DNA from 2 places in the Nesterenkonia flava genome. Region 2 is predicted to be linked to the other one. Evidence: predicted binding sites of a transcription regulator. Region 2 holds the regulator's gene; the other holds the start of a gene.

Region 1 (3,410 bases), on a different contig from region 2:
GGGCGATTACATCATGCCGCCCATGCCACCCATTCCGTCCATGCCCTCGGCACCTGCGCCGGCCGGGGTCTTCTCCGGCTTGTCGGCCACAACTGCCTCGGTGGTCAGGAACAGGGAGGCGATGGAGGCAGCGTTCTGCAGAGCAGAGCGGGTCACCTTGACCGGGTCGTTGACGCCGGCCTCCAGCAGGTCCTCGTACTCGCCGGTGGCAGCGTTCAGGCCGGTGCCGTCGGGCAGGCCCTTGACCTTCTCCGCCACGACGCCGGCCTCCAGGCCTGCGTTGATGGCGATCTGCTTCAGCGGAGCCTCGATGGCGACCTTGACGATGTTGGCACCGGTGGCCTCATCGCCCTCCAGGGAGAGGGACTCGAAGGCGCGCTTGCCGGCCTGGATCAGGGCCACGCCGCCGCCGGCGACGATGCCCTCGTCCACAGCGGCCTTAGCGTTGCGCACAGCGTCCTCAATGCGGTGCTTGCGCTCCTTGAGCTCCACCTCGGTGGCAGCACCGGCCTTGATGACGGCCACGCCGCCGGCCAGCTTGGCCAGCCGCTCCTGCAGCTTCTCGCGGTCGTAATCCGAGTCGGTGTGCTCGATCTCAGCCTTGATCTGGTTGACGCGACCGGCGATCTCGTCGGCGTCGCCTGCGCCCTCCACGATGGTGGTCTCGTCCTTGGTGACGACCACCTTGCGGGCGGTGCCCAGCAGGTCGAGGGTGGCGTTCTCCAGCTTCAGACCGACCTCTTCGGCGATGACCTGACCGCCGGTGAGGATGGCGATGTCGGCCAGCATGGCTTTGCGGCGGTCACCGAAGCCGGGGGCCTTCACGGCCACGGACTTGAAGGTGCCCTTGAGCTTGTTGACGACCAGAGCTGCCAGAGCCTCGCCCTCAACGTCCTCGGCGATGACCAGCAGGGGCTTGCCGGACTGCATGACCTGCTCCAGGATGCCGATGACATCCTTCACGGAGGAGATCTTGGAGTTGGCGATGAGGATGTAGGGGTCCTCCAGAACTGCTTCCTGGCGCTCCGCGTCGGTGACGAAGTAGCCGGAGAGGTAGCCCTTGTCGAAGCGCATGCCCTCAGTGAGCTCCAGCTCGAGCCCGAAGGTGTTGGACTCCTCGACGGTGATGACGCCTTCCTTGCCCACCTTGTCCAGGGCCTGGGCGATCAGCTCACCGATCTGCTTGTCGGCAGCGGAGATGGAGGCGGTGGCAGCGATCTGCTCGGTGGTCTCGATCTCCTTGGCGGACTGGAACAGCTCGGCGGTGACGGCCTCCACGGCCTTGTCGATGCCGCGCTTCAGGCCCACCGGATCAGCGCCAGCGGCCACGTTGCGCAGGCCTTCCTTGACGAGGGCCTGGGCAAGAACGGTAGCGGTGGTGGTGCCGTCGCCAGCGACGTCGTCGGTCTTCTTGGCGACTTCCTTGACGAGCTCGGCGCCGATCTTCTCGTAGGGATCCTCGAGCTCGATCTCCTTAGCGATGGAGACACCGTCGTTGGTGATGGTGGGGGCACCCCAGGACTTCTCGAGCACAACGTTGCGGCCGCGGGGGCCCAAGGTGACCTTGACGGCGTCGGCGAGGGTGTTCAGACCCCGCTCGAGGCCGCGGCGGGCCTCTTCGTCGAATGCAATGGTCTTAGCCATATGGCACGTGTCCTTCCTGGACCTAGATATCTGACGAACAGTGACGTTCTCCGGTCGAACCTTGTCAGATGCCCGCGACGGACGGCCAGTCTCCGCGTCACCGGAGACGTCATACGGCCTCACCTGTCAGGTTCTGCTGCTTAGCAGTCTCGACACGAGAGTGCTAGTCCAATTTTTAGCACTCTCCCCCGCCGAGTGCAAGACACTAAGAAGGCTTGCACTCGGCGGGAAAGTGAGGGCGAAGGGACCCGCGGCGCGCCCAGCTCGGCGTGGGCCGCGCCCGAATGGAGTGCAAGACGCTAGAGAGCTAACGGAAGGGATAAAGGCGCGCCATGACCGTGGATGCAGTTCGCCCCCGGTCGCATTGCGCCGGGGGCGAAAAACCTGGGGATAACGGGGGCTACTGCGCGCTCTCGGCCCCCACCGCTACGGCAATGATGCCGGCCTCAGTCCAGCCGTCGCTGGCACAGGTTGCGGCACCGAGCTCAGCAGCGATCTGGGCCGCGGTGGCCTCTTCTGCCGGCGGGTGGACCACCACGGGTGCGGTCTCGCCGCAGGTGTTCCAGCCCGAGCTCCAGTTGTCCTGGCCCGTGACGTTGAAACCAGCATTCTCCAGCTGGGAACGCACGGAGCCAGCCACCCCCGGGGTGCCGTCATAGTTGTAGACGTAGATGGGGAAGTCCATATCAGCCTCGCCCGCGGCGTCGGCCTCCCCTTCAGTGCCTTCTTCCCCTTCGGCACCTTCTTCGCCCTCGGCACCCTCCTCGCCTTCGGCGGGCTGCTCCTGCTCGGTCTCCTGGGTCTCGTCCGCGGCCTCAGGTTCGTCATCGCCGGTGAACAGCGGAAGGATGAAGTAGGCGAAGGCACCGACGAACAGGCAGAAGGCGGCCAGCAGGCCGATCCACTTCAGACCCCCACCCGAGACACCGTTGGCGGCAGCGGCGCCGGGCGCGCGGTGCTTTCCAGCCTCCCCCTGCTTGTACGGGGGGACGTCGTCGAACTCATCATGGGGGAACTGGCTCATGGGGTGTCGTCCTCACGTGGTGCTTGCATTCGCACCCATCCTACGGCGCAGGCGGCGCTGAGCCGCGCATATCCGCCCCACCGCTACAGTGGAACGGGTGAGTGTCTCAGAGAATCTCATTGCACCCTTGGAAGCCGGCTGGGAGACCGCCCTGGCCTCCCAGACTCAGCAGTTCGCGTCCGTCGCCGAAGCCCTCACGGCCCGGCGGCAGGCCGGTGAACAGATCCTGCCCGCACCCGAGAACATCCTGCGCGCGTTCCGCCAGCCGTTTCAGGACGTTCGGGTTCTGGTCATCGGACAGGACCCTTATCCGACCCCCGGCCACCCGATCGGCATGTCCTTTGCCGTCGCTGCCGATGTGCGTCCTCTGCCGCGGAGCCTGCAGAACATCTATAAGGAGCTGCACAGTGACCTGGGGATCGAGCCAGCCGCCCACGGGGACCTCACCGCGTGGGCGGACCAAGGCGTGCTGATGCTCAACCGGGTCCTGACGGTGACCGCTGGGGCTCCGGCGTCGCACCGTGGCCTGGGCTGGGAGCAGATCACCGAAGCGGCGGTCTGCGCACTGGTGGAGCGGGGTCAGCCTCTCGTCTCCATCCTGTGGGGAGCCCAGGCGCGCCAGCTGCAGCCACTTCTCGAGTCCGGGGCGCACACCCGCGTCATCGTCTCCCCGCATCCTTCACCTCTGTCCGCCAGCCGCGGGTTCTTCGGGTCCCGACCGTTCTCCCGGACCAATGCGGCG
Region 2 (3,410 bases):
GCGGCGGCCTGCTCCACGGCTTTGCGGAAGCTGGTTGTCTCGACCTCATGCAGCGTGATGACTACGACCCGGGAATCTTCCCGCACGGCAGCCGCGTACTGCGCGGTGGTGTGCAGGGACCTGACGTCCGGAATCGACGTCCGGCGGGTCTGTTTGGCGGCGGTGACGGCGATGTTGACCCATTCGGCGTGCTTCTTCGCCTCCCGCCCCTGCTTCCAACGTGCCACGGAGCGCTCTGCCTGCCAGGGAATCACGGCGTGGACCCCGAGCTCCGTGGCGGACTCCACCGCCTGCAGGTCGCGCCGGTCCTTGGCCAGAGCCTGTACGAGCACCAGCCGGGGCAGGGGCTCTGACTCATCATGAACTTCGCGGACCTCCACGGTGAGGGCCCCGGACCCGGTTTCCACCACGACGCCGGCAACTCGTCGGGTCCGGGTGTCCGAGAGCAGGACCTGCTCCCCCACCCCCAGACGCATGACGGTCGCCGCATGGTGGCCCTCAGCTCCATCGAGCACCACGGTCTGTCCCACTGCAGCCTCCTGCAGGGCATCGGGGGTGAGATGGAACAGGGGCGCGGTCACAGGGAGTCCCAGGCCTCACGCAGCTTCGCGAATACCCCGCGATGCTCGGTGGTGGATTCGCCGAGCTCCTCGCCGCGCTCCTCGGCCAGCATCCGCAGCAGCTCACGCTGCTTGTCGGTGAGCTTCGTGGGCGTCTCCACCTTCAGGTGAATCTTCAGATCGCCCCGGCCCGAGCCGCGCAGGTGCGATACGCCCTTGCCGCGCAGAGTCAGGACCTGGCCGGACTGCGTGCCCGGCTTGACCTCGACCTCCTCCTCGCCGTCGAAGGTCTCCAGCGTCACGGTGGTGCCCAGGGCCGCGGCAGTCATCGGCACGGTCACGGTCGCATGCAGGTCATTGCCTCGCCGCGTGAAGACCTCGTGGGGTCGGATGTCGACCTCAACAAAGAGATCGCCCGCAGGCCCTCCGGCCAACCCGGCCTCGCCCTCGCCAGCCAGATGGATGCGGTTACCCTTATCCACCCCGGCAGGGATCTTGATCTTCAGGCTCTTGCGCTCACGCACCCGGCCCTGCCCGTCGCACTCCTGGCACGGGTCCTCAATGATGTTGCCGAAGCCAGCGCATCGGGCGCACGTCTGAGTCTGAATGACGGTGCCGAGGATGGAGCGCATGGGCCGCTGGATCTGTCCCTGCCCGTGACAGTCGGGGCAGGTGGTCGGCGTCGTGCCCGGGCGCATGCAGGAGCCGTTGCACTCACTGCAGGTCACAGCAGTCTCGACCTCGATCTCCTTGGTGGTCCCGAAGACCGCATCGCGCAGGTCGATGCGCACACGGATCAAAGAGTCCTGGCCCCGCCGGGTGCGCGAGGCAGGACCGCCGGATCCTCCTCCCCCGAAGAAGGTCTCGAAGATGTCGCTGAACCCGCCGAATCCGCCACCTCCTGCACCGCCGAATCCGCCGGCCGGCCGTCCGTTGGGGTCGCCCGTGGTGTCGTAGTTCCGGCGCTTCTCCGGATCGGAGAGGACCTCGTAGGCGGTGCCCAGGAGTTTGAACTGCTCTTCGGCGTCCTCTCCAGGGTTCACATCGGGATGGAGCTTGCGGGCCTTCTTGCGGTAGGCCTTCTTGATCTCCTCGGCCGATGCGTCGCGGCTGACGCCGAGCGCCTCGTAGTAGTCAGAGCTCATGCGTGTTGGTTCTCACCCTTCAGAGAGTATGCGGGACAGGTATCGGGCCATGGCACGGACCGCGGACATGGTGGAGCCGTAGTCCATGCGCGTGGGGCCGACGACGCCGAGCTTGGCGCCCTCACCCCCGGGGCCGGTCGTGACGTACTCCGCGGCAACCACAGAGGTCTCGGCCAGGGAGTCGTGGGAGGTCTCCCGACCAATGGCCACGGAGAGCCCCCGCTGATCCTGCTGCATCTCGTGCAGCAGCCGCAGCAGCACGACCTGCTCCTCGAGCGCTTCCAGGATGGGTCCGATGGCCGGTCCCAGGTCACCGCCCGACTTGGCGAGGTTAGCAGTCCCGGCCATGATGATGCGATCCACTCGCCCCGCCTCAAGAATGGCCTCTACGGCGTTGGCGATGACCGCCATGGGCGGCTGCAGCGCCGGCTCCACGGAGCCGATCAGTTCATCCAGGGGCAGCGGGGTGGCTGATGCAGACCGGTGGTAGAGCTGCTCGGAGAGCCGCTGGCCGATGCGGTGCAGGGAATCCTCGTCGATGTCATCCGACAGCGTGACCATGCGCTGCTCCACCCTGCCGGAGGAGAGGATCACGATGGTCAGGGCCTTGTGCGGGCTCATCTGCACCACGTCCACGTGACGGATCTTGGCCGTGGACTGCTGAGGGTGCTGGATCACCGCGACCTGGTTGGTGAGCATAGCCAGCAGGCGCACGGTCTGCTCCAGCATGGACTCATAGTCGTCGGCGGCCTCGACCAGGGCATCCATGGCTTTGCGCTCAGCCTTTGAGAGCGGTCGAACCTCGGTGATCCGGTCCACGAACAGGCGATACCCCTGATCCGTGGGGATGCGCCCCGCGGAGGTGTGGGGCGCCATGATCAGTCCCTCCTCTTCCAGATGGGCCATATCATTGCGGATCGTGGCCGGCGAGACCTCCAAGTGATGGCGCTCCACAAGGGCCTTGGAGCCCACGGGCTCGCGGGTGTGGACATAGTCCTCCACAATGGCGCGCAGCACATGGAGCCTGCGGGTATCCGACACGTCACACCTCCGAGCTGAGTCATTAGCACTCGCGTTCTTTGACTGCTAATTCTACAAGCTTGTGCGTTGCTGCCCAGCATCCGCCACCCGCGGTTGCTAGGCTCCGAGCCTGTGACACCGAACTTCACCGACTACTCCTCCTGGGGCGCCCAGGACCTGAGTGAGAGACGACGACGCCAGTTCCGCCAGGTGCCCTCCGTGGCAGCTGAGCACGGCACGGTGGTGGAGGAGGCTGACTCCGGCTGGGTCGGAGCAGTGATCGGAGTCGAGAAGGCCGGCGGCGTACAGGTGGTTCGCCTGGAGGACCGGCGCGGCAAGGTCCGGGCGTTTCCGCTCGGCCACGGATTTCTCATTGACGGCGAGCCCGTGGAGCTGGCGCCCCCTGCACCACAGCCCACGACGGCGGCCGGCCCGACGCGCACCGCCTCAGGCTCCTTCGCGGTGGCCACTGCACGTGCCCGCACCGCGCGCGCCTCCCGCATCTGGGTTGAGGGGACCCACGACGCGGAGCTGGTGGAGAAAGTGTGGGGCTATGACCTGCGCGTGGAGGGTATCGTCGTCGAACCTCTCCACGGAGCTGATGACCTCGTGGCGGCGATCGAAGCGTTCCAGCCCGGCCCCCAGCGGCGCATCGGGGTGCTGCTGGACCACCTGGTCAGCGGCT

What was found. Region 2 encodes HrcA, which represses chaperone genes, less so after heat shock. Its sites were predicted from a motif close to TTNGCACTCGNNNNNNNCGAGTGCNAA; they were not measured.
Region 1: groL (chaperonin GroEL) is a predicted target of HrcA. The motif match lies at 1,785-1,811, and genes of this name have one in related genera.

The regions. Positions count from the first base shown of each region.
Region 1 covers NZ_JAVKGT010000030.1:24,868-28,277, reverse strand. Annotated here, with positions in the region: gene groL (chaperonin GroEL) at 7-1,644, opposite strand; gene RH857_RS10830 (LytR C-terminal domain-containing protein) at 2,045-2,668, opposite strand; gene RH857_RS10825 (uracil-DNA glycosylase) at 2,766-3,410, shown strand, end outside.
Region 2 covers NZ_JAVKGT010000001.1:149,324-152,733, forward strand. Annotated here, with positions in the region: gene RH857_RS00700 (16S rRNA (uracil(1498)-N(3))-methyltransferase) at 1-581, opposite strand, end outside; gene dnaJ (molecular chaperone DnaJ) at 578-1,705, opposite strand; gene hrcA (heat-inducible transcriptional repressor HrcA) at 1,718-2,746, opposite strand; gene RH857_RS00715 (DUF3097 family protein) at 2,858-3,410, shown strand, end outside.